One region of the Pseudoflavonifractor intestinihominis genome, then DNA from elsewhere that is predicted to be linked to it. Evidence: predicted binding sites of a transcription regulator. Region 1 holds the regulator's gene; each other region holds the start of a gene.
The links. The regulator Rex, encoded in region 1, represses fermentation and respiration genes when NADH is low (regulators of the CRP and FNR family bind a similar motif). The targets are predictions, from matches to a motif close to ATTGTTAANNNNTTAACAAT.
Positions count from the first base shown of each region.

Region 2: WMO64_RS09215 (glycerol dehydrogenase) is a predicted target of Rex. The motif match lies at 5,480-5,499, and genes of this name have one in related genera.
Region 3: adhE (bifunctional acetaldehyde-CoA/alcohol dehydrogenase) is a predicted target of Rex. The motif match lies at 4,611-4,630, and genes of this name have one in related genera.

Region 1 covers NZ_JBBMFK010000002.1:111,805-119,668, forward strand. Annotated here, with positions in the region: gene trpS (tryptophan--tRNA ligase) at 32-1,033, opposite strand; gene gltX (glutamate--tRNA ligase) at 1,226-2,710, shown strand; gene WMO64_RS01890 (hypothetical protein) at 2,794-2,955, opposite strand; gene WMO64_RS01895 (hypothetical protein) at 3,124-4,278, opposite strand; gene WMO64_RS01900 (redox-sensing transcriptional repressor Rex) at 4,282-4,929, opposite strand; gene WMO64_RS01905 (nitroreductase family protein) at 5,149-5,652, shown strand; gene WMO64_RS01910 (iron-containing alcohol dehydrogenase) at 5,696-6,877, opposite strand; gene hisE (phosphoribosyl-ATP diphosphatase) at 6,981-7,310, opposite strand; gene hisI (phosphoribosyl-AMP cyclohydrolase) at 7,314-7,640, opposite strand; gene hisF (imidazole glycerol phosphate synthase subunit HisF) at 7,633-7,864, opposite strand, start outside.
Region 2 covers NZ_JBBMFK010000013.1:37,219-45,082, reverse strand. Annotated here, with positions in the region: gene WMO64_RS09235 (tyrosine-protein kinase domain-containing protein) at 1-649, shown strand, start outside; gene WMO64_RS09230 (stalk domain-containing protein) at 830-2,041, shown strand; gene htpG (molecular chaperone HtpG) at 2,104-4,017, opposite strand; gene WMO64_RS09220 (ATP-binding protein) at 4,168-5,367, opposite strand; gene WMO64_RS09215 (glycerol dehydrogenase) at 5,576-6,667, shown strand; gene WMO64_RS09210 (P-loop NTPase family protein) at 6,727-7,254, opposite strand; gene WMO64_RS09205 (tRNA lysidine(34) synthetase) at 7,251-7,864, opposite strand, start outside.
Region 3 covers NZ_JBBMFK010000019.1:12,618-20,481, forward strand. Annotated here, with positions in the region: gene WMO64_RS11480 (hypothetical protein) at 1-257, opposite strand, end outside; gene WMO64_RS11485 (amidase domain-containing protein) at 291-1,109, opposite strand; gene adhE (bifunctional acetaldehyde-CoA/alcohol dehydrogenase) at 1,805-4,411, opposite strand; gene mnmE (tRNA uridine-5-carboxymethylaminomethyl(34) synthesis GTPase MnmE) at 4,768-6,144, opposite strand; gene WMO64_RS11500 (NAD(P)/FAD-dependent oxidoreductase) at 6,589-7,864, opposite strand, start outside.

The DNA of each region.
Region 1 (7,864 bases):
CTTCTCCTTTAGACGGAATCCCCTGCTGCGCTCAGCGCTGCAGGAAGCCCACCTTTTTATAGACCTTGCGCAGGGTCTTCTCCGCCACATAGGAGGCCTTCTCCGCACCGGCGCGGTACACGCTCTCCAGGTACGCCTTATCGGAGAGCAGCCGGTGGGTCTCCTCCTGGATGGGACGGAGCATCTCCACCACGGCCTCGCCCACCACGGGCTTGAAGGCGCCATACCCCTTGCCCTCGAACTCGGCCTCGATCTCTTCAAAGGTCTTGCCGGTGACGGCGGAGTAGATGTTCATCAGGTTGGACACGCCGGGCTTGTTCTCCCGGTCATACCGGATGCAGTGCTCGGTGTCGCTGTCGGTGATGGCCCGCTTGAACTTGCGCATGATGTCCTCAGGCTTCTCCATGAGGAACACGCAGCCCTCGGGGATGGACTTGCTCATCTTGGTGTCGGGCTGGTTCAGGCTCATGATCCGGGCGCCCATCTTGGGGATATAGGGCTCGGGCATCTTGAGCACGTCGCCGTAGATGTGGTTGAACCGCTGGGCAATGTTGCGGGTCAGCTCCACATGCTGCTTCTGGTCCTCGCCCACCGGCACATAGTCGGGCTGGTAGAGCAGGATGTCCGCCGCCATCAGGCAGGGGTAGGTGAACAGGCCGGCGTTGATGTTGTCGGCGTGCTTGGCGGACTTGTCCTTGAACTGGGTCATGCGGGAGAGCTCGCCGAACATGGTGTAGCAGGACAGCACCCAGGACAGCTCCGCGTGCTGGTGGATGTGGGACTGGACGAACAGGGTGTTCCGCTCCGGGTCCAGGCCGCAGGCGATGTACTGGGCCAGCTGCTCCAGGGTCCGGCGGCGCAGGTCGGCAGGGGTCTGGCGGACGGTGATGGTGTGCATGTCCGCCATAAAATAGTAGCAGTCAAACTCGTCCGCCCGGGCGCCCCAGTTCTTGATGGCGCCAAGGTAGTTGCCCAGATGCAGGTCGCCGCTGGGCTGGATGCCGGAGAGCATTACTTTCTTTGTCGTTTCCATTTCTGTTTTACACCTCGACTGTGCCTCCGAAGGCGATTTCCTTCTTTCGGGGCGCATATTTACATACCAGTTTATCATACCACACGGCGTACCGCTTGACAAGTTATACCCTTACCTTTAGAATGGTAAAGATCAGAAGAACTTCCGCCTGTCGGCGTGATTCTCACAATTATTACCACTGGAGGCATGACCATGGATATGAAATGGTTTGACGACATGGAGGCCCGCATCCCCAAGGGCAAGGTCCGTACCCGCTTCGCCCCCTCCCCCACCGGCTATATGCACATCGGCAATCTGCGCACCGCACTCTACACCTGGCTCATCGCCCGCCATCAGGGCGGCACCTTTATCCTCCGCATCGAGGACACCGACCAGGAGCGCCTGGTGGAGGGCGCCACCGAGGTGATCTACAAGACCCTCCGGGAGTGCGGCCTGACCTGGGACGAGGGCCCCGATATCGGCGGCCCCGTGGCTCCCTATGTCCAGACCGAGCGCCGGGACACCTACGGCAAGTACGCCGAGCTGCTGGTGGAGCGGGGCCACGCCTACTACTGCTTCTGCGAGAAGACTGAGAGCGAGGAGGACAGTGGCAACTTTGACCGCGCCGCCGACCCCTGCCGCTCCCTGAGCCTGGAGGAGGCCAGGGCCCGGATCGCCGCCGGCGCGTCCTACGTGATCCGCCAGAAGATCCCCGCCGGCGGCACCACCACCTTCTCCGACGCCGTGTTCGGCGACATCACCGTGGACAACGACACCCTGGACGACCAGGTGCTCATCAAGTCCGACGGCCTGCCCACCTACAACTTCGCCAACGTCATCGACGACCACCTGATGGGCATCACCCACGTGGTCCGGGGCAGCGAGTACCTCTCCTCCGCCCCCAAGTACAACCTGCTCTATCAGGCCTTCGGCTGGGAGGTGCCCACCTATATCCACTGCTCCCCCGTCATGCGGGACGCCCACAACAAGATGAGCAAGCGCCACGGCGACCCCTCCTACCAGGACCTGATCGCCCAGGGCTTCCTGTCCCAGGCCGTGGTCAACTACGTCACCCTGCTGGGCTGGTCCCCCCGGGGCGAGTACAGCGAGCAGGAGTTCTTCTCCCTGGAGGAGCTCTCTCAGGTGTTCGACATCGGCGGCATCTCCAAGTCCCCCGCCATCTTCGACATCGAGAAGCTGCGCTACTTTAACGCCAAGTACCTGCGCGAGCTCTCCCCCGAGGACTTCTATGCCCTGGCCGAGCCCTATCTCCGGGAGGCCGTCAAGACCCCCGGCATCGACCTGAAGCTCATCGCCCCCCTGGTCCAGCCCCGGTGCGACACCCTGCTGGACATCGCCCCCCAGGTGGACTTCTTCGACGTCCTGCCCGAGTACTCCAACGAGCTCTACTGCCACAAGAAGATGAAGACCAACGAGGAAAACTCCCTGGAGGCCCTCAAGCAGGTGCTCCCCGTGCTGGAGGGCCTGAGCGACTGGACCTACGACGCCATCCATGACGCCCTCATCGGCCTGGCGGAAAAGCTAGAGCTGAAGAACGGCCGGATCATGTGGCCGGTGCGCACCGCCCTGTCCGGCAAGGCCGTCACCCCCGGCGGCGCGGTGGAGCTGTGCCACATCCTGGGCCGGGACGAGGCCCTCGCCCGCATCCGCAAGGGCATCGCCCAGCTGGGCGGCTGAGTCCCCCTTCTTCCCCCGCTCTCATGACAGAGGGCCGGGCGCTACCGCGCCCGGCCCTCTGTTCTTATGTTCAGCCTGCTCTCTCAGCAGCCGCAGTTATTGCCGCAGCCGTTGTTGTTGCAGCCGCAACCGCAGCCGCCCCAGTTCCCGCCGCCGCAGCAGCAGCACAGGATGATGATGAGGATGATGATCCACAGGCAGCCGCAGCCGCCACCCCAGCCGGAACCGTTATTGCAGCACCCCATAATGAAGTACCTCCTGAAATGAAATGGAGACCGGCTGCCGGAGCCTGCCCTGGCGGCTTCTCCTGCGCGGCCTCACTTCATACTATGCCCCGCCCTCCGATTGGTGCGGCATCCCGCCCGCCCCACACAGGCAAAGAGAAAGCCCCCGGCTGCCGCCGGGGGCTGTGCTTATGCAATTCGCTCCGTGACCACGCCGGCCTGTACCTTCTTGACCTTGGCGGAGTCCAGGGTCCCCGCAGAAGCGAGATGGCTGAGCAGGGTCCCGCCGGACTTCATTTTGGCGTCCAGCGCGTAATAGGACACATAGGCCACCTGGGCCCGGAGGAAGGGCTCCTCCACCAGCAGCTTGTACTCCCCGTCGGTGATGCACCCCAGCTCCAGGCTGCGCAGCAGCGCCGAATCCCACTGGAAATCCGGGTTGCTGCCGCTGTCCTGATAGCCCAGCGCCCGGAGCACAAAGGTCATGTACTCACCGGAGGTGATGGTGACATAGGGGGCAAAGTACAGCTCCTCGCTGTCCGCGCCCACGCCCTTGGTGTACCCCTTGGCGTAGGCATAGGTCACGTAGCTCTGGCACCACGCGGGCACGTCCACAAAGGGACAGGGCTCCGTTGTGGCCAGGGCCGCCTGTTCCTCACCCAGCAGGCGGAGAAACATGATCAGGCCCTCGATGCGGGTGGGGGCGTTCTCCAGCATCAGCCCGTCGCCGTAGGCCGTGTCGCCGCCCTTGAACAGCCCCATCTCCTTCAGGGCATTGGCCAGTTCGTTGTAATCCGTGGCGTCGCTCTTTACCACGGAGTAGAACCCCTGGGGCGCCAGCACGGCAGTGTCGGATGTGACAGTCAGCTGGCAGAGGGTGTTCTCCGCGGCCAGATAGCGGTGCTGCGCCGTCATAGCCGCACCGGAGGCCACATCAGCGGCGGTGGTCATGTCCACCACGCCGCCGCCTGAGGCGTAGGAGATGGTGGCCGACCCGGCCAGCAGCATGCCGCTGGAGCCGGTGTCCAGGGTGATGACGTCCCCGTGCTTGAAGCGCTGCTCGGTAAAGGAGGCGGCGTACCCGCCCCCCTCTCCCGCCAGCGCATTGGCCCGGGCCTGGTACAGCTCCGCCTGAGCCTTGAGCTCGTCCAGCGCGTCATCATAGACTTTCCCCAGCCCGGACTGGATCTCCTTGTCCGCCTGCGCCACCGTTTCGGGGATATAGGTATTGGTAATATAGGACTGGGTCAGCAGCGGGTCGGACGAGCTGCCGCCCGCCGCCACCGCCGCCACACAGCCGGCCAGCAGAAGCATGGCCAGCAGGGCTGCCGCAATTCGTCTCATTCCTTACTCCCGGGCGTCGTCCGCGTCGGAGATCATATAGCTCAGGGCCAACAGGCTGTCGGCAAAGTGCACATCCTCAATGATCACATTGTCCCCCTCGGCCAGGTTCAGCTCGATGTTGGTGAAGTTCCAGATGCCCTTTACGCCGGCGGCCACCAGCCGCTCCGCCAGGTCGTTGGCCACACGGCCGGGGACGGTGAGCACGCCCACGCTGGTGGGGTGCTCCGCCAGATACTCCTCCAGGGTATCCGCGTGGCGGATGGTCACAGCGCCGATGGTACTGCCCACAATGGCGGGATTGACATCAAAGGCCGCCGTCAGCTGGAAGCCGTTCTTCTCAAAGTGGAAGTTCTCGATCAGCGCCCGACCCAGGTTGCCGGCGCCCAGGATCACCGCCGTATGGGAGCGGTTCATGCCCAGAATATCGGAGATCTCTCCCCGCAGCTTCTCTACGTTATATCCATACCCCTGCTGGCCGAACTCGCCGAAGCAGGACAGGTCCTGCCGGATCTGGGAGGCGGTCAGGCCCATGGAGCTCCCCAGGGCGTTGGAGGAGATTCGAACGGTACCGGCTTGAAAGAGATCGTTCAGATGGCGGTAATACCGAGGGAGCCGCCGGATCACTGCGCTGGATACCTTCTGCTTTCTCATTGTCTTATCACACTCACTCTGTTTTGGTTGGCTGTTTCCCGTCAAACGGGGTTTCACGCTTATTTTTATAGTTTACCGCAGCGCCGTGCACTTGTCAATTTTTTTCACGGAATCCGCCTGCCGTGCCCGGTCCGGCTTTCTATTTTCCCTTACTTATGCTAGAATAGATACCTGCCTACTGCGGTTTTATTATCCGCACACTCAAAGGAGGAACACCCTATGCTGAAAGAACTGTTCGACCGCCGCAGCATCCGCCGTTACACCGACCGCCCCATCCCGAAGGAGGTCATCACCGAGCTGCTGCACGCCGCCATGAACGCTCCCTCCGCCCGCAATACGCAGAGCTGGCGGTTCCTGGTCATCACCGACCGGAAGACCCTGGACGACATGCCCTCCCTCCAGCCCTACACGGGCATGATGCGTCAGGCCCAGGCCGCCGTGCTGGTGCTGGGCGACCGCACCGCCGAATCGGACGAGGGGTATCTCTACGTCAACTGTGCCGCCGCCATCGAGAACCTGCTGGTGGAGGCGGTCCACCAGGGGCTGGGCGCCTGCTGGTGCGCGGTGGCCCCCAAGCCGGAGCGGATCGAGGGCTTCACCCGCTACTTCCGGCTGGACGGCACGGTGCTCCCCGTGGGCATCGTGGCTCTGGGCTGGCCCGCCGAGGAGCGGCCCAGAGTGGACCAGTACGACCCCAGCAAGGTCAGCTTCTGGAAGGGCTGACCGTCAAACCGCAGCGGCGCCCGGTGGGCGCCGCTGCATTTTTTTAGTGGTTGGCCAGCTGATAGACCAGATAGAGCTCGTCCTTCTCCATGGGGTGGAGCTGTCCCACCCTGCGGCCGCCGTAGTAGGTGGCCCGCAGCGCCAGGTCCCGGAGGACTGACTCACCCTGTATCCCCACGGCCTCTTTGAAGGAGATGGGCAGCTTCAGCACATCGCAGAAGTACCGCTCTGTGGCCCGGATGGCCGCCAGAGCAGCCCGCTCCTCGTCCTCCTCCTGGATGCCCCAGACGTTCCGGCCAAAGCGGGCGAAGCGGCCGGGGGCATCCCGGTACACATACCGAGCCCAGGCGGGCCACATGACGGTCAGGCTGGCCCCGTGGGGCAGGTCGAACATGCCGGAGAGCTCATGGCCCAGGGCGTGGGTGGAGAAGTCCTTGGGCTGGCCCAGACCGGTGAGGCCGTTGTGGGACAGGCTGCCGCACCACATGATCTCAGACCGGGCCTTCAGGTCATTGGGGTCGTCCATGGCCGCCCGGCCGTACTCGATCACCGTGCGGAGCAGCGCCTCGGCAATGCCGTCGGTGAGGGCGTTGTCGGTCTGGACGCTGAAATACCGATCCATGGTGTGCATCATGATGTCGGCCACGCCGCAGGCCGTCTGCTCGGGCGGCAGCGTACAGGTGAGGGCGGGGTTCATGATGGCAAAATCCGGCTGGTTGAAGGGGGTGTTGATACCCTTCTTCTGGCCGTTTTCTTCGTTGGTGAGCACAGCGGAGTCCGACGTCTCGCTGCCAGCCGCCGCAATGGTGAGGACGGAGCCCTTTTTCAGGGAGGCCGTCACCTTGGCCTTGCCGCTGTAATAGTCCCAGATGGGCACCTCGGGCCGGGCCAGGCCGTGGGCCACCGCCTTGGCTGTGTCGATCACGCTGCCGCCGCCCACCGCCAGTACAAAGTCGATGCCCTTGCCCTGGAACTTGTCCACCGTCTCCTGGGCCAGCCCCAGGTGGGGATTGGGCTGCACGCCGCCTACCGCCTGCCAGGGCAGTCCGGCCGCCTCCAGCGAGGCGGTGACCCGGTCCAGCAGGCCGCTGCGCACCGCGCTGCCGCCGCCGTAGATGACCAGCACATTGCTGCCCCTGGCGTCCCGGACCGCCTGCCCGGCCTGGGCCTCCGTATTCTCACCGAAAATGACCTTCGTGGGCACATGATAGGTAAATGCATTCATTTTCCAATTCCTCCTTGCGGCAGAACTTATGTCTGGCAACAGTATACTACAGATCCAAACAAAAGGCCATATCCGCTGTCTATCGGATATGGCCTTTTTATATTCAGGTGTTGTGGTCGGTGACCCGCATCTGCTTCAGATTGCCGATCTTGGCGCTGCGGCGGTCCAGCTCGGAGAGCACCGCGTCCAGCGGGATATTCTGGGCGGCCAGCAGGACCATCAGGTGGTAGAGCAGGTCGGAGCACTCGTTCACCGTGTCCTCCTGCACGCCGTTCTTGGCGGCAATGATGGTCTCGGCGCACTCCTCCCCCACCTTCTTGAGGATCTTGTCCACGCCCTTGTCAAAGAGATAGCAGGTGTAGGACCCCTCCTGGGGGTTGGCCCTCCGGTCCAGCACCACCTGATAGAGTCGCTTCAAAACTTCGTCGTTCATATGTCATTCCTCCATTGAAATTTCCCGGAAAAAGCAGCTCCGCGCCCCGGTGTGGCAGGTGGGACCCACGGGATGGCAGAAGTAGAGCAGGGTGTCGGTGTCGCAGTCGGTGACCATCCGCTCCACGTGGAGGAAATGGCCCGAAGTCTCCCCCTTGTTCCACAGCTTCTGCCTGCTGCGGCTCCAGAACCAAGCGGTCTTGGTCTTCAGGGTCAGCTCCACCGCCTCCTTGTTGGTGAAGCCCAGCATCAGCACCTCCAGGGTGTCCGCGTCCTGGATGATCACCGGAATCAGCTCCGACTTCTGAAACAGCTGGTCCAAATCAAACATGCAGACGGCCTCCCATCCACTCGCTCTTCTCCGGCCGGCGGACCGGGATGCCCCGGTCCCGCAGGTACTCCTTGACCTCCTCCACGGTCAGCTCGCCGAAGTGGAAGAGGGACGCCGCCAGGGCCGCGTCGCAGCCGGTCTCCTCAAAGACCTGGGCAAAATGCTCCAGACTCCCGCAGCCCCCCGAGGCGATGACTGGAATGCCCACCGCCTGGGTGATGGCC
Region 2 (7,864 bases), on a different contig from region 1:
GGAGCGGCAGGGGAGCAAGGTGTTCCTGGTGTCCAGCACCGTGCCCGGCGAGGGCAAGACCACCGTGGCGGTCAATCTGGCCCTGACCCTGGGGCAGAACGGCGCCCGTGTCATTCTGGTGGACATGGACCTGCGCAAGCCCAGCGTCAAGAAGGCCCTGGGGCTGACCGCGCCCTCCAAGGGCATGGCGGAGCTGCTCCAGAGCCGGGAGAGCGATCCGGTGGAGGCGCTGGTGGACCTGAAGGGCACCCGGGTGCGGGTGCTGGCCGGGGACAAGGCGTTGGACAACCCCAGACGGCAGCTGGAGTCCCGCAGGTTGTCCGGGCTGTTCAAGACCCTGCGGGATGAGGCGGACTACGTCATCATCGACACGCCGCCCAACGGCCTGCTGGGCGACAGCACCGCCATGGCCACTCTGGCCGACGGAATTCTATATGTGGTGCGTGCGGGCAAAGCCCAGGTGCCCCACATTATGGACAGCATTCAGCTGCTCTCCAGTAGCCGGACGCCCCTGATGGGCTGCGTGCTCAACGGCGTGAAGGAGAGCGGCGGCGGCTACGGGTACGGCTATGGATATGGCTACCGCAGCTATGAGCGGCACAGCCGCAAGAGCGGCCGGGACGGCCAGCTGGAAGAAGAGAGAAAATAAACAAAATTTCCCTTGGAGCGCAAGCCGCTCCAAGGGAAATTTTTATTTCGAATGTTTCTCGGCTTTCCAGTTTCTATTAACTTATGTTATTGATTTAAATTTAGAAAAAGTATAAAATACAGGAAATTATGTCCTGCGGAACAGCTCACGCCGCAGGATATGGGAATGGGAGGTATTTTTATGAGGAAAAAATTTCTATCCATGTTTCTGGCCATGGCTCTGGCCCTGGGGCTGTCCGTCCCTGCCTTGGCGGATGCCATGGGTGAAACCCGGGTGGGCTTCCGCTTCGGCGAAACCTTTTATTCTTATGACGTCCCTGCCAGCGGCGCCGGCTGGAGCTATGACGGCAACTATACCATGACCTTCAACGGGCTTAACATCGCAACCCCTGACAATCCCTATGGCGACAGCGGCTATTTCCAGCTGTGTAATCTGGACAAGTCCTTCACCCTTGTGCTGACCAGCGGCACGAGCAACAGCGTCAATACCATGGATTCCATCTATAAGATGGGCAAGACCCTGGAGGACCAGCCCACGGTGACCATCCAGGGCGGGGGTAGTCTCTCCTGCCATCAGCTCACGCTGGGCGACCTGGCGCTGACCGACGCCGCCATCACCTCAACCTATTTCTCCTGCTTCAAGCTGACCCTCACCGGCGGCTCTATCACCACCACCGGCCTGACTGTAAACGACAGCTATACCCTGAACAGCGGCAGCATCCTGGTGGAGCGGGATGAGCCCGCCTTTGAGGGATTCCGGGTGTATATGGACGATACGGCTGCGGCCAGCTCCCTTGTCTCCCAGTTTAAGGATCAGTACGGTAAGCCCCTCCAGCTCAAGCAGGAGACCTTTGACTGGGGTACTCTGACCAGCATCTATGACAGCGCCGGCGAATACGTGACCTATGCCGTCTGGACCGGCGGCGGCGTCACGCCCCCCACCCCCGCCAAGACCGCCTATGCCTCCACCCAGTCCGTGAAGGTGGACGGCGTGGCCGTGGAGTTCCAGATGTACGCTCTGAAGGACGAGAAGGGCAACGACACCAACTATGTGAAGGTGCGTGACGTGGCCTATGCCCTCAACGGCACCGCCGCTCAGTTCAACGTGGGCTGGGACGGCGCGGTGAACCTGGTTACCGGCCAGGCCTACACCGCCAACGGCTCTGAGATGTCCACCCCCTTCAGCGGCAACCGGAGCTATCAGGACTCCACCGCTACCACCAACGTGAACGGCTCTGCCGCCGCTCTGGAGGCCATCCTGCTCACCGACGACGCCGGCGGCGGGTACACCTACTACAAGCTGCGTGACCTGGGCCAGGCGCTGGGTTTCAACGTGAGCTGGAGCGCTGAGCTGGGCGTCTACATCGAGACAGACAAGCCCTACGAGGGGTAATCACAGCATAGAAAACGCCGCCCCGGCGCCATCGGCGCCGGGGCGGCATTCTGTTTTCCGATTTACTTCATCAGGCTGCACACCAGTTCGGTGTAAGCGGCAGGGTCCTCCAGCGGCAGGCCGGCGATGAGCAGGGCCTGGTCGTAGAGCAGCTCGGCGTACTTCTTGGCCTTCTCCGGGTCGGAGTCCACCGCCTCCCGCAGGGCGGCGAAGGCGCCCGAGTCGGGGTTGAGCTCCAGCACCCGCTGGGCCTTCATGCCCTGGGCACGCTCCGGGTCCATGCGGGAGAAGTACTTCTCCATCTCAATGGTCACCGGGCCGTCGGCGGTGAGGCACACCGCGCCCGACTTCAGGATCTTGGACACCCGGGCCTCCTTGATCTTGTCGCCCAGGGTCTCCTTCACGAAGGTGAGCACGTCCTTGCTCTCCTCCGCCTTCTTCTCGGAGGCGGCCTTCTCCTCGTCGGTCTGGGGCAGGGCGTCCTCGTCGGTCACAGGCTTGAAGGACTTCTCGTCCCAGGCGCCCAGGCCGTTCATGATGAACTCGTCGGGCTCCTCGGTGAGATAGAGGATCTCATAGCCCTTGTCCAGGATCCGCTCGGCCTGAGGCAGGCGGGCGATCTGGTCCACGCTCTCGCCGCAGGCGTAGTAGATATACTGCTGGTCCTCAGGCATCCGCTGGCGGTACTCGGCCAGGGTGGTCAGCTTGCCGTCCTTGGAGGAGTGGAACAGGAGCAGGTCCTTGAGCATGTCCTTGTGGATGCCGTAGTCCTCCAGCACGCCGTACTTGATCTGACGGCCAAAGGCGGCCCAGAAGGTCTCATACTTGGCCCGCTCGTCCTTCTGCAGCTTGAGCAGCTCGGCCTTGATCTTCTTCTCCAGGTTGGTGGCGATGATCTTCAGCACCTGGGTGTGCTGGAGCACCTCACGGGAGATGTTGAGGGAGAAGTCGGCGGAGTCCACCACGCCGCGGACAAAGCGGAAGTGGTCGGGCAGCAGGTCGGCGCACTTGTCCATGATGAGCACGCCGGAGGAGTAGAGCTGAAGGCCCTTCTCGTACTCGCGGGTGTAGAAGTCATAGGGGGCGTGGCCGGGGATGTAGAGCATGGCCTTGTACTCCACCTGGCCCTCGCCGTGGACGTGGATGACGGACATGGGGTCCTCCCAGTCGCCGTAGTGCTCCTTGTAGAAGTTGTTGTACTCCTCAGCGGTCACCTCGTTTTTGGGCCGCTGCCACAGGGGAACCATGGAGTTGAGGGTCTCCCACTGGTCGTAGTCCTCCCACTCGGGCTTGTAGTCCTCGCCGGCGTCGGCGGGGCGCTCCTTCTGGCGGGACTTGTGCATGAGCATCTGGATGGGGTAGTGGATGTAGTCGGAGTACTTCTTCACCAGGTCGTCCAGACGGTACTGCTCCAGGTACTGGCCGTACTTCTCGTCGTCGGTGTCCGCCTTGATGTGGAGCACGATGTCGGTGCCCACACCGGCCTTCTCCGCGGGCTCGATGGTGTACCCCTCGGCGCCTTCGCTCTCCCAGCGCCAGGCCTGATCGGAGCCGTAGGCCTTGCTGGTGACGGTGACCTTGTCGGCCACCATGAAGGCGGAGTAGAAGCCCACGCCGAACTGGCCGATGATGTCTACGTCGGCCTTCTTGTCCTGGTCCATGTCCTGCTTGAACTGGAGGGAGCCGCTGCGGGCGATGGTGCCCAGATTCTCCTCCAGCTCCTCCTTGGTCATGCCGATGCCATTGTCGCTGATGGTCAGGGTGCGGGCGATCTGGTCGGGGGTGAGGACAATCTTGAAGTCGGACCGGTTCAGGCCCACCTTGTCATCGGTGAGAGACTTGTAGGCCAGCTTGTCGATGGCGTCGCTGGCATTGGAGATGATCTCACGGAGGAAAATCTCCTTGTGCGTGTAGATAGAGTTGATCATCAGGTCCAGCAGGCGCTTGGATTCCGCCTGAAACTGTTTCTTTTCCATGATATCTGCCTCCATATATAAAAAGATGCGTATCAACAACATAGCGTTAGCACTCGGAACTTCTGAGTGCTAACGCTATGATAATCCTTCGTACTGTAATTTTCAAGGGGGTTCAAAGAAAATTTACAAATTGCCCCCGAAGAGGACAGATTACATGCTGAGACTGGCGATGAACTGCCGGGCGGTGCGGGGCGTCCTTCCCGGATGGTGCATCTCGAACTTCACCGCCTCGGCCCGGAGGGTGTCCCGGTCCATGGAGACGCCGTACAGGTCGGCCATCCGCTCCACCATGTCCAGGAACTCCGGCTTGCCCACCGCCAGATAGGGGATGCGCAGGCCGAACCGCTCGGACAGGGAGGTCTTCTCCGCGATGGTCTCGGTGCGGTCCACCTCGTCCCCGGCCCGGTCGGAGAAGGTCTGGCGCACCAGGTGGCGGCGGTTGGAGGTGGCGTACACCGCCACGTTGGCGGGACGGCGCTCCAGGCCGCCCTCCAGGATGGTCTTGAGGACGGAGTAGGTCTTGTCGTCCTGGTCAAAGGCCAGGTCGTCGATAAAGAGGATGAACTTGTGCCGCCGGCCCGCCAGGGTGGGGATCAGGTCGTGGAGCTCGCCCAGCTCCTCCTTCCGCACCTCGATGAGCCGCAGGTCCTCAAAGCCGGGCACCGTGAGCAGGGACTTGACGGTCACCGACTTGCCGGTGCCCGGGTCGCCGTAGAGCAGCACGTTGTTGACCAGGTTGCCCTCCATCATGGCCCGGGTGTTGGCGATGACCTTGTCCCGCTGCCGCTCGTAACCGATGAGCTCCGCGCCGTCGGTGCAGTCCGGGTTGTCCACCGGGCGCAGGGCGCCCTCCTCCCACAGGAAGGCCCGGTTGCGGGCAAAGAGGCCCGCGCCGCTGCGGCGGTAGAACTCGGTCAGAGAGGCAAAGTCAAAGGGTACGCCGCCGCTCCAGCGGGGCAGCTTGGCGGGGACCGTGGCCGCATCGGGGGGCAGCAGGGCGCCGATCTTGCTGAGGATCAGCCCGCCGCTCAGGCCGGAGAGCTGGCTGAGCACCTCCACATCCCGCTCCGCTGCGGCGGTCAGCTCCTTGTCCTCGCCGCCCCGCTCCACCAGACGGGGATAGGGGCCGTCCTCATAGCGGAGCTTGTCGTGGAGCCAGCCGCCCAGAGTCTCATACCCCTCCTGCCGCAGGCGGTAGAACACGCCGGAGTACCGCTCCAGGGCCTCGCCGCCCCGGCCGCCGCCAATGGCCTCCAGCAGGGCGGAGACCTCCTTCATCAGGGGCTCGTCCATCATATTCCGATAAGCGGATATCCCCATCAGGGCGTACCGCAGCGCTTCCAATGTCATATCTGGTCCCTCCCGGACGTGTGTTTTTTCCATTTTATGCGCGGCGGCACCGGTTGTCAATGGGCTGTCCGCCGGGGAAGCAGGGGAAAATTGTAAAAAATCCCGGCGAAAGATTGACAAATAATTATCATAAATATATACTCAGGGTGCTTTGATATAGCAGAAAAGCGCGGCGGCCAGGCCGCCGTACAGTGAGGAGCGCTGACATATGGCCAACATCATCATTGCACCGGGAAAGTACATTCAGGGACAGGGGGAGCTGGACCGGATCGGCGCCCATATCCGCCCGCTGGGACAGCGGGCCTTTGTGCTCATAGGCCGGTCGGGCTACGAGCGGATGGGGGAGCGGCTGGAGGCGGGCTTCCGGGCCGGCGGCTGCGAGGTCCATTTCGAGTGTTTTGACGGCGAGTGCTCCAGGACGGAGATCGAGCGCATGAAGGCCGCCATGGCCCGGCTGGAGGCCGACGTGGTGGTGGGCGTGGGGGGCGGCAAGGTTCTGGATACCGCCAAGGCCCTGGCCTATTACGGCGGCAAGCCGGTGGCGGTGGTCCCCACAAGCGCCAGCACCGACGCGCCCTGCTCGTCCCTGTCGGTGCTCTACCACGACGACGGGGTCTTTGACCGGTATTTGCAGCTGCCCTCCAACCCCAATATCGTGCTGGTGGACACCGACGTGGTGAGCAAGGCGCCGGTCCGGCTGCTGGTGTCCGGCATGGGAGACGCCCTGTCCACCTGGTTCGAGGCCAGGGCGGCGGCGGATGCCCGGGCCGTCAGCAACGCGGGGGGACAGGCCACCAACGCGGCCCTGGTGCTGGCCCGGGCCTGCTATGACACCCTGCTTGCCGACGGACTGAAGGCCAAGCTGGCGGTGGAGCGCCGGGTGTGCACCAGGGCGGTGGAGAACATTATTGAGGCCAATATCTACCTGTCCGGGCTGGGGTTTGAGTCGGGCGGCCTGGCCGCCGCCCACGCCATCCACAACGGCCTCACCGTGGCCCCCGAGACCAGGGGCATGTACCATGGCGAGAAGGTGGCCTTCGGCACCCTGGCCCAGCTGGTGCTCCAGAACGCCCCCATGGATCAGATCGAAGAGGTGCTGGGCTTCTGCAACAGCGTGGGCCTGCCTACCACCCTGGCCGGCCTGGGCCTGGCCGACGCCGATATGGAGACGATCCGGGCCGTGGCAGAGGCCGCCTGCGTGCCCGGCGGGTGCATCTACAACATGCCCATGGAGATCACCGCCGACAAGGTGTGCGCCGCCATTCTGACCGCCGACGCTCTGGGCCGCCAGTACAAGTGAGCGAAATGCAGCATACAAATGCCCCCGGCCGTCCGTCAGGACAGCCGGGGGCGTGCTTCTCAGAGGGATGTAGGAGCGGACTCCGGGAAACGGGCCAGGAAGGCCTGGATCTGGGCCCGGTTTTTCAGCACCACGGCCTTTGCGCTGTACTGGGCCATGAGGCTCCGGTACCGGGCCCTCCGTTTTCTGCTGCGCCCGTCCCACACCAACCAGCGGAAAAATTCCAGATCGAACTTTTCACAGCATCCGTCGGCGGCGCTCTCCCGCACCTGGCCGCGAAACTGGCGGTACCGTCCCCAGGCCTGGCGCAGGCAGGTGAGCCGGGGGAGGTCCAGAAAGAGGATGAGGTCGGCCTCCTCCAGCCTGCGCTCCTGAAGGAACCCGGAGTAGTTGCCGTCGATGACCCAGCTGTCCCGGGACATGAATGCCTCCACCATGGCCAGGGCCTCCGCCCGGTCCCGCTCCTGCCAGTTGGCGGTGAACTGCATCTTGTCCAGGTGGAGCAGGGGCAGGTCCAGCCGCTGGGAGAGCACCCTGGACAGGGTGGATTTCCCCGCGCCCGAGTAGCCCATCACCGCGATTTTCACGGCTGTTCGCCTCCCACGTCGGGCAGGGGACGGCGGCGGGGATTCACCGGGCCCCACTCGGGGAGGGGGAGCCGCTGCATAGCCCCCAGCACCCGCTGCTTCAGGCCGGGATACTGCTTGTCCAGTCTGTGGACCAGCTCCTTGATCTCCTGCCGCTTGGTGAAGCCGTCGGCGGGGCAGGGGTTGTGGACCACTGGGTAGCCCTCCTTTGTGGCGATGGTGCGGATGCTGGCCTCGCTTAAATAGAGAAGGGGGCGGATCTGCACGATGTCGGTCCGGTCCAGGTAGGTCACCGGCTGGAAGCAGGAGATGCGGCCCTCGTAGAAGAGGGAGAGAAAGAAGGTCTCCACTGCGTCGTCAAAGTGGTGGCCCAGGGCGATCTTGTGGATGCCGTGGTCCATCAGGGCGTTGTGGAGGGCGCCCCGTCGCATCTTGGCGCACATGGAGCAGGGATTCTTCTCCTTCCGCAGGTCAAAGATAATGTGGTGGATCTCCGAGGGCAGGATGGTGTACGGCACGTCCAGGGTCTTGCAGAACTCTGCCACCGGGGTGAAGTCCATGCCCTCGCCGCCGTCCACATGGCCCATGTCCAGGGTGAAGGCCTCCACGG
Region 3 (7,864 bases), on a different contig from region 1:
GCCACGAACTTCCCCAGGTCCAGCTCCTCCGGCGTCTCATAGCAGGAGGTGAAGAAATGCGTGATGGGATTGACCGTAAAAGCGCCCTCTGGCCCTTGTCCGGCGGCAATGTCCCCCTCCTCCGCCGGTACCACCGGCTCAAACGCGGCGTTGACGGCCTCAATCTGCCCGGCGGTGAGTTCCTTTCCGCCGGAGCAACCGGTCAAAACCAGAGAAAGGCCGAGCAGGAGCGCAAATAAAATCCTCTGTCTGTACAAGGCTATCCCCTTCCGGCGGCATTTGAACGCTTATTATGACAATGATTCAGGTGTAATTACATATGCAGGGCTGTCAGGATAATGTAAACCAAACTTCTCATTAAGCCTGTTGGTGCTGTGTGCGCAAAAATAGATATCTTTCAATAGTGGGGACTCATAGCCAATAAAAACAATAGCGTGCCCATATTCTCCTCCAGCCTCCGTATTGACATGAGCAATGCTCCCTACAATTGTGTGCCAAAATGGCATCTGTCCCCCATTTTCAATTTCATAAATGCCAGTATTTAATGCGGCATCGCTTCCATTTACATAATTTCTAAAATCACTGCAAGAACACCACGATTCATAATCATTCCAATACCATCTCTCTGTTTTATCACTTCCTGATTTGTCCATGTAATCTGTGTCAGGTGTATTTTCTGGGCCACCTAGTCCAGCATAGATGCATTGAGAAGCAAAATTCATGCAGTCTACGTTTCCAAAGTCAATAAAGGCATCATTTCGGGACATTGCCCATTTTTGTGCGTAGGCTACAGCTTTGTCAGGGTCATAGCTACTAGTACGAATAATTGTAGGGGCCTCAGAAATTCTATTCTCATTTTCTAAATAAGCGTTATATTCAGCTTTTTCAGTTGCATAACGTACATTAAACTGAGTAATTTTTGTGTCAAGGTTGAATTCCGTATCTCCAATAATGTATTTTTGATCAAAATATTCTTCAGGTGCCACTACCGAAGCAACTAGCCATTTATCCTCCGTCATGATTAATGTAACATTATAGTTTATTTCGGCAGCAGATGGAAGATCATAGTCAACATATTGCCAAGTCAACAATTCAGTTATATTAGCCACTGCAACATTATCGCAAATTTGTATATTTTTAACTGTATATTTCTGAGTAAAATCATTTACGAAGCCTTCTTGTGCAGAACGAACATATTTATAATATGAAACTTTGTCATTTACTAGCTCTAAGTTATCAGCAAATTCTCTTAACTCAATTCTATTCTGCTTAAATTGCTATATATTTAAGGGGTTTTCCATAACTAAAGCAATTGACAAAGAATCAAGGTCATTATCTTCAAATAGATACATATTTCGTGTAGCTCGCGAGAGATATTCCGTTGCGACCTGCGTAATTTTATTCTCGGCGCTATCATTTTTCCTGTCAAGAGCATAAGTATAAGTGCATAACGCACTCGTAAGGATAACCGCCGAAAGTATAATAGACATAACTTTCTTCATAAGTCTTCCTTACTTTCTCTTATTTAAATGACATGCTTCATAAACCTCTTGCCAAAATTTGTGCATTTCGCATTATATAAACATTTTAATCACCTCCTTTTTATTTAAATATACCATATTCTTTTCGTATGAGCAACCTTTCGGTTCGATATTTTATCATTTATATTTGTGGACTACACGTTTGGAATATCATCATAATTGACAGGTTCGGAAATAGGACGTTCTGTCCCTTGATAATAAAGAAGCCGTCCGTTCCGCTGCCTGCGGAACGGACGGCTTCGGTTGTTTTTTATTGCGCGCGCTTACTTGCCGTAGTAGGCCTTGAGGTACATCTCCTTGATCTCGCTCATGAGGGGGTAGCGGGGGTTGGCGCCGGTGCACTGGTCGTCGAAGGCCTGCTCCACCATGGCGTCCAGGTTGTCCAGGAAGTACTTCTCGTCCACGCCGTACTCGGCAATGGTCTTCTTGATGCCCACGGCGGCCTTCAGGTCCTCAATCTTGGCGATGAGCTTCTTGACGGCCTCGGCGTCGTCCTTGGCCTGGATGCCGCAGAAGCGGGCGCACTCGGCGTACCGGGCCTGGGTGTGGGGGTACTGATACTGGGAGAAGGTGCCCATCTTGGGGGGGCACTCGGCGGAGTTGTACTCCACCACCAGGCTGATGAGCAGGGCGTTGGCGATGCCGTGGGGCAGGTGGTGGAAGGCGCCCAGCTTGTGGGCCATGGAGTGGCACACGCCCAGGAAGGCGTTGGCGAAGGCCATACCGGCCATGCAGGAGGCGTCGGCCATCTTCTGACGGGCCTCCACGTTGGTGCCGTCGGCGTAGGCGGTGGGCAGGTACTCGAAGACGTTCTTCATGGCCTTCAGGGCCAGGCCGTCGGTGTAGTCGGTGGCCATGATGGAGGCATAGGCCTCAAGGGCGTGGGTGAGCACGTCAACGCCGGAGGCGCTGGTCAGGCCCTTGGGCTGGCTCATCATGTTGTCGGTGTCCACGATGGCCATGTTGGGCAGCAGGGCGTAGTCGGCCAGGGGGTACTTCACGCCGGTGTTCTGGTCGGTGATGACGGCGAAGGGGGTGACCTCGGAGCCGGTGCCGGAGGAGGTGGGGACGGCCACGAAGTAGGCCTTCTCACCCATCTTGGGGAAGGTGTGGACACGTTTGCGGATATCCATGAAGCGCATGGCCATGTCCTGGAAGTTCTCCTCGGGGTGCTCGTACATGACCCACATGATCTTGCCGGCGTCCATGGCGGAGCCGCCGCCCATGGCGATGATGCAGTCGGGCTTGAAGGCGGCCATAGCGGCGGCGCCCTCCTGGGCATTTTTCAGGGTGGGGTCGGGCTGGACGTTGGAGAACACGGTGTAGACGATGCCCATCTCGTCCAGTTTGTCGGTGATGGCCTTGGTGTAGCCGTTCTGATAGAGGAAGCTGTCGGTGACCAGGAAGGCGCGCTTCCGGTTCATGACCCAGCGCAGCTCGTCCAGGGCCACGGGCAGGCAGCCCTTCTTGAAGTAGACCTTCTCGGGAGTTCTGAACCAGAGCATGTTTTCACGCCTTTCCGCCACGGTTTTGATGTTGAGCAGGTGCTTGACGCCCACGTTCTCGGAGACCGAGTTGCCGCCCCAGGAGCCGCAGCCCAGGGTCAGGGAGGGAGTCAGCTTGAAGTTGTACAGGTCGCCGATACCGCCCTGAGAGGAGGGGGTGTTGACCAGGATGCGGCAGGTCTTCATCGCGGCGGCGTGCTTGGCCATCTTCTCGGTCTCACGCACGTCGATGTACAGGGAGGAGGTGTGACCGTAGCCGCCGTCGGCCACCAGCCGCTCGGCCTTCTGGAGGGCCTCATCAAAGCTCTCGGCCTTGTACATGGCCAGCACGGGGGACAGCTTCTCGTGGGCGAAGGGCTCGGAGGGATCGGTGCTCTCCACCTCGCCGATGAGGATCTTGGCGTCCACAGGCACGTCCACGCCCGCCAGCTTGGCGATGGCGTGGGCGCTCTGGCCCACGATCTTGGCGTTGACGGTGCCGTTGATGAGGATGATGCTGCGGACCTTGTCCAGCTCGTCGCCCTTGAGGAAGTAGGCGCCCCGGGCGGCGAACTCCTTCTTCACGGCGTCATAGATGGGAGCCAGCACGGTGACGGACTGCTCGCTGGCGCAGATCATGCCGTTGTCGAAGGTCTTGGAGTGGAGGATGGAGCTGACAGCCATCTTGATGTCGGCGGTGTCGTCGATGATGACGGGGGTGTTGCCGGGGCCCACGCCCAGGGCGGGCTTGCCGGAGGAGTAGGCGGACTTGACCATGCCGGGGCCGCCGGTGGCCAGGATCAGGTCGGAGTCGCGCATGAGCTGAGTGGTCAGCTCCAGGCTGGGCACGTCGATCCAGCCGATGATACCCTCAGGGGCGCCGGCCTTCACAGCGGCGTCCAGCACCACCTTGGCGGCCTCGATGGTGCAGCCCTTGGCGCGGGGGTGGGGAGAGATGAGGATGGCGTTGCGGGTCTTCAGGGCGATGAGGGTCTTGAAGATGGCGGTGGAGGTGGGGTTGGTGGTGGGGATGACGGCGGCGATGAGGCCGATGGGCTCGGCGATCTTCTTCACGCCGTAGGCCTTGTCCTCCTCCACCACGCCGCAGGTCTTGGTGTGCTTGTAGGCGTTGTAGATATACTCGGCGGCGTAGTGGTTCTTGATGACCTTGTCCTCCACCACGCCCATGCCGGTCTCGGCCACGGCCATCTTGGCCAGGGGGATCCGGGCCTGGTTGGCGGCGGTGGCGGCGGCCAGGAAGATGGCGTCCACCTGCTCCTGGGTGTAGGTGGCGAATACCTTCTGGGCCTCACGCATGGCGGCCATCTTGGCCTCGAGCGCCTCGATATTGTCGATGATAGCGGTTGCCGTTTTCTGCTCGTTCATCTGTGCAGCCTCCTCAAGAATGGGTGAGAGCGGTGGGTCCGCTCATTTGATATTTTTTTAACGATTCGCATTATACCTACTTGTTAAAATATTGTCAATGTGAAAACTGCATTATTTTTTTTGCCATCTTTCAAGAAAGGTTCGTTATTTTCTGTGAAAAGTATATATTTGATAATCTTATTTAAAAAAACGGCCTTTTATTGTTAAAATATTATCAATTTTTGCAATCTTTTTTCTTCCGTCTTTTTGACGAATACCCCCGGGATTTTGCCTGGAATTTTACCTGTTCTTGATAAAAAACACGGACAGGAATCCCTTCCTGCCCGCGTTTTCATACGGATTTTTCCTTTTTACGCTCACTTTCCCACACAAAAACGGGAAAAAATCCGGTCCGTCACATCTTCCTGCACCGACCGGCCGGTGAGGGCGCCCAGAGCGTCCAGGGCCGCCTCCACGTCGGAGAAAATGGCGTCGGCCGGCATCCCGGCGGCCAGGGCGGCCCGTGCGGAGGCCACCGCCTCCAGGGCTCTCCCCGCCGCCTCGGCCTGCCGGGCGTTGGTGAGCAGCTCCCCCCAGTTCTCCTCCCCCTGGGGGAACAGCCCGGCCACCGCCTGCTCCAGCTGCTCCAGTCCCGCTCCGGTCCTGGCGCTGAGGGAGACCACCGGCGGGCAATCCTCCCCTTCCAGGGCCAGCCCCGGGGCCTCGCCGCCGGGCAGGTCGGACTTGGTGAGCACCACGATCACCTTTTCCGCCGCCGACCGGGCCTGGTCCAGAATGGCCAGGTCCCCCCCGGTTATGCCGCCGTGGGGGTCCATGAGCACCAGGGCCAGGCCGGCCCCCTCCAGGGCCGCCCGGCTGCGCTCCACCCCCAGCCGCTCCACGGTATCCGTGGTATCCCGGATGCCTGCGGTGTCGATGAGCCGGAGGAGCACGCCCCCCATGCGGCACTTCTCTTCAATGGTGTCCCGGGTGGTGCCGGGGATGTCGGTGACAATGGCCCGGTCGTACCCCACCAGGGCGTTGAGCAGGGAGGATTTGCCCGCGTTGGGCCGGCCCACAATGGCGCAGGGCACCCCCTGGACCAGCTGCCTGCCCCGGCCATAGGTGGCCAGCAGGGCGGACAGTTCCTTCTGCGCGGCGGACAGGGCCTCCTCCATGGTCTCCGCCCGGAAGGGGTCGATGTCCTCATCCGGGTAGTCCAGCACGGCGCAGAAGTGGGCGGTCAGGTCGGTGAGGGCGTCGTACACCGCCCCCACCCGCCGCCCCAGGGCGCCGGACAGCTGGCCCGCCGCCTGCCGCACCGCGGAGGAGGTCTCCGCGTCGATGAGGTCGGCCACCGCCTCGGCCTGGGTCAGGTCCAGCCTGCCGTTGAGGAAGGCCCGGCGGGTGAACTCCCCCGGCCCGGCCTGGCGCACCCCCTGGGCGAACAGCGCCTCCAGCCCCAAGGTGAGCACCGCCGGAGAGCCGTGGCACTGGAGCTCCGCCGTGTCCTCGCCGGTGTAGCTCCCCGGCCCCCTGGTGTAGGTGGCCAGGGCCTGGTCGATGGGGTGCCCCTCCCTGTCGTACAGGGTGCCGTACACCAGCCTGCGGCCCTCATAGGCCTCCAGGGGCCGCCCGCCGGCGGGCCGGAACACAGCCGACGCGGCCCGCACCGCCTCCGGCCCGGACAGCCTCAGAATCCCGATGGCCCCCCTGGCCATGGGGGTCGCCACCGCGGCAATGGTATCTCCCATTTTACAACCTCCTGACGTGCGCTTCCCCGCCGGGACTGTGGACAACTGTCCCCCTGTGGAGGATTGAGTCCCGGTCTGAGGCGGACCTGCGGCAAGTTTGTGCACTCCGCCGTTCGTTTTACACTTGACACAGTTTTATGTCAACTATTTTTGTATATCCCCAGGTTATCCACCTTCCGGCTTGCCTGTGGAAAACTATGTGGATAATGTGGAAAACCCCTGATACGACAGAATTTACAGTTTTCTTACAGGCCCTTTGCCCTGCATATACATCTGGATACAGGCCGTACAAAGGCCATTATGCGTCTCCTGGACATTTGGCGGTTTTTCGCCGTTTCCGCTCTGCCGCAAGATTACAGTCTGGATAAATAGCGGCAGATAATACGGGGCCGCCTGCCTGGGCGGCCCCGTATCAAACATTATGTCCCGTTGTCCGGGGGGCTCTTACTTCAGCCGCTCCGAGATGACCTGAGCCACCTTCACGCCCGAGGCGCCAGCCTGGGCCAGGCCGCGGGTGATACCGGCGCCGTCGCCGATGGCGAAGAAGTTGGGCAGAGCGGTCTCCAGCTCATGGGAGAGGGCCAGGCGGGAGGAGTAGAACTTGACCTCCGCGCCGTAGAGCAGGGTGTCGTAGTTGGCGGTGCCGGGGGCCAGCTTGTCCAGCTGGTAAATCATCTCGATGATGTCGTCCAGCTGCCGCTTGGGCAGGGCCAGGGACAGGTCGCCGGGGGTAGCGGCGGTGAGGGTGGGCCGGACAAAGGACTTGCTCAGCCGGTGCTCGTTGGTACGGATGCCGCCCACCAGGTCGCCGAACCGCTGGACCAGCACGCCGCCGGCCAGCATGTTGCTCAGGGAGGCGATATGCTTGCCGTACCGGTAGGGCTCATTGAAGGGCTGGGTGAACCGGTTGGACACCAGCAGGGCAAAGTTGGTGTTCTCGCTGCGGAGGGCGGGGTCCGAGTAGGAGTGGCCGTTGACGGTGTTGATGCCCTCCACGTTCTCCGCCACCACGTGGCCGTAGGGGTTCATGCAGAAGGTGCGGACCTGGTCGCCGTACTGCTTGGTGCGGTAGACCAGCTTGGACTCGTACACCACGTCGGTGATGTGCTCAAAGACCTTGGCGGGCAGCTCCACCCGGACGCCGATGTCCACCTGGTTGTTGATGAGCTCGATGCCCATGTCCTTGCACTGGTTGGCGAACCACTCCGCGCCGGACCGGCCGGGGGCGGCGACGAAATAGGTGCAGTCCACCGTATCGCCCTTGTCGGTGGTCAGGCGGTAGCCCTCCTCTCCCAGGCGCTCGATCTTGGTCACCGCGGTGTGGAAGCGGAACTCCACGCCCTCCTTGACGGTCTCGTAGATGCTCTGGAGGATCTTCAGGTTGTTCTCGGTGCCCAGGTGCTTGCAGCGGGCCTGGAGCAGGTGGAGGTCGTACTCCAGGGCCTTCTTCTCCAGGGCCCGGGCCTCGGGGGTGGAGGTGGAGTAGACCTCGGTGGTGGCGCCGTGCTTGACATTGATGGAGTCCACATAGTCGATGAGGCTCATGACCTCCTTGGCGTCCATAAAGTCGGTGAGCCAGCCGCCAAAGGCTGTGGTGAAGTTGTACTTGCCGTCGGAGAAGGCGCCGGCGCCGCCAAAGCCGCACATGGTGTCACAGATCTTGCAGTGGATGCACTCCTTCACCTTGCCCGCCACGATGGGGCAGCTGCGGCTGTAAATG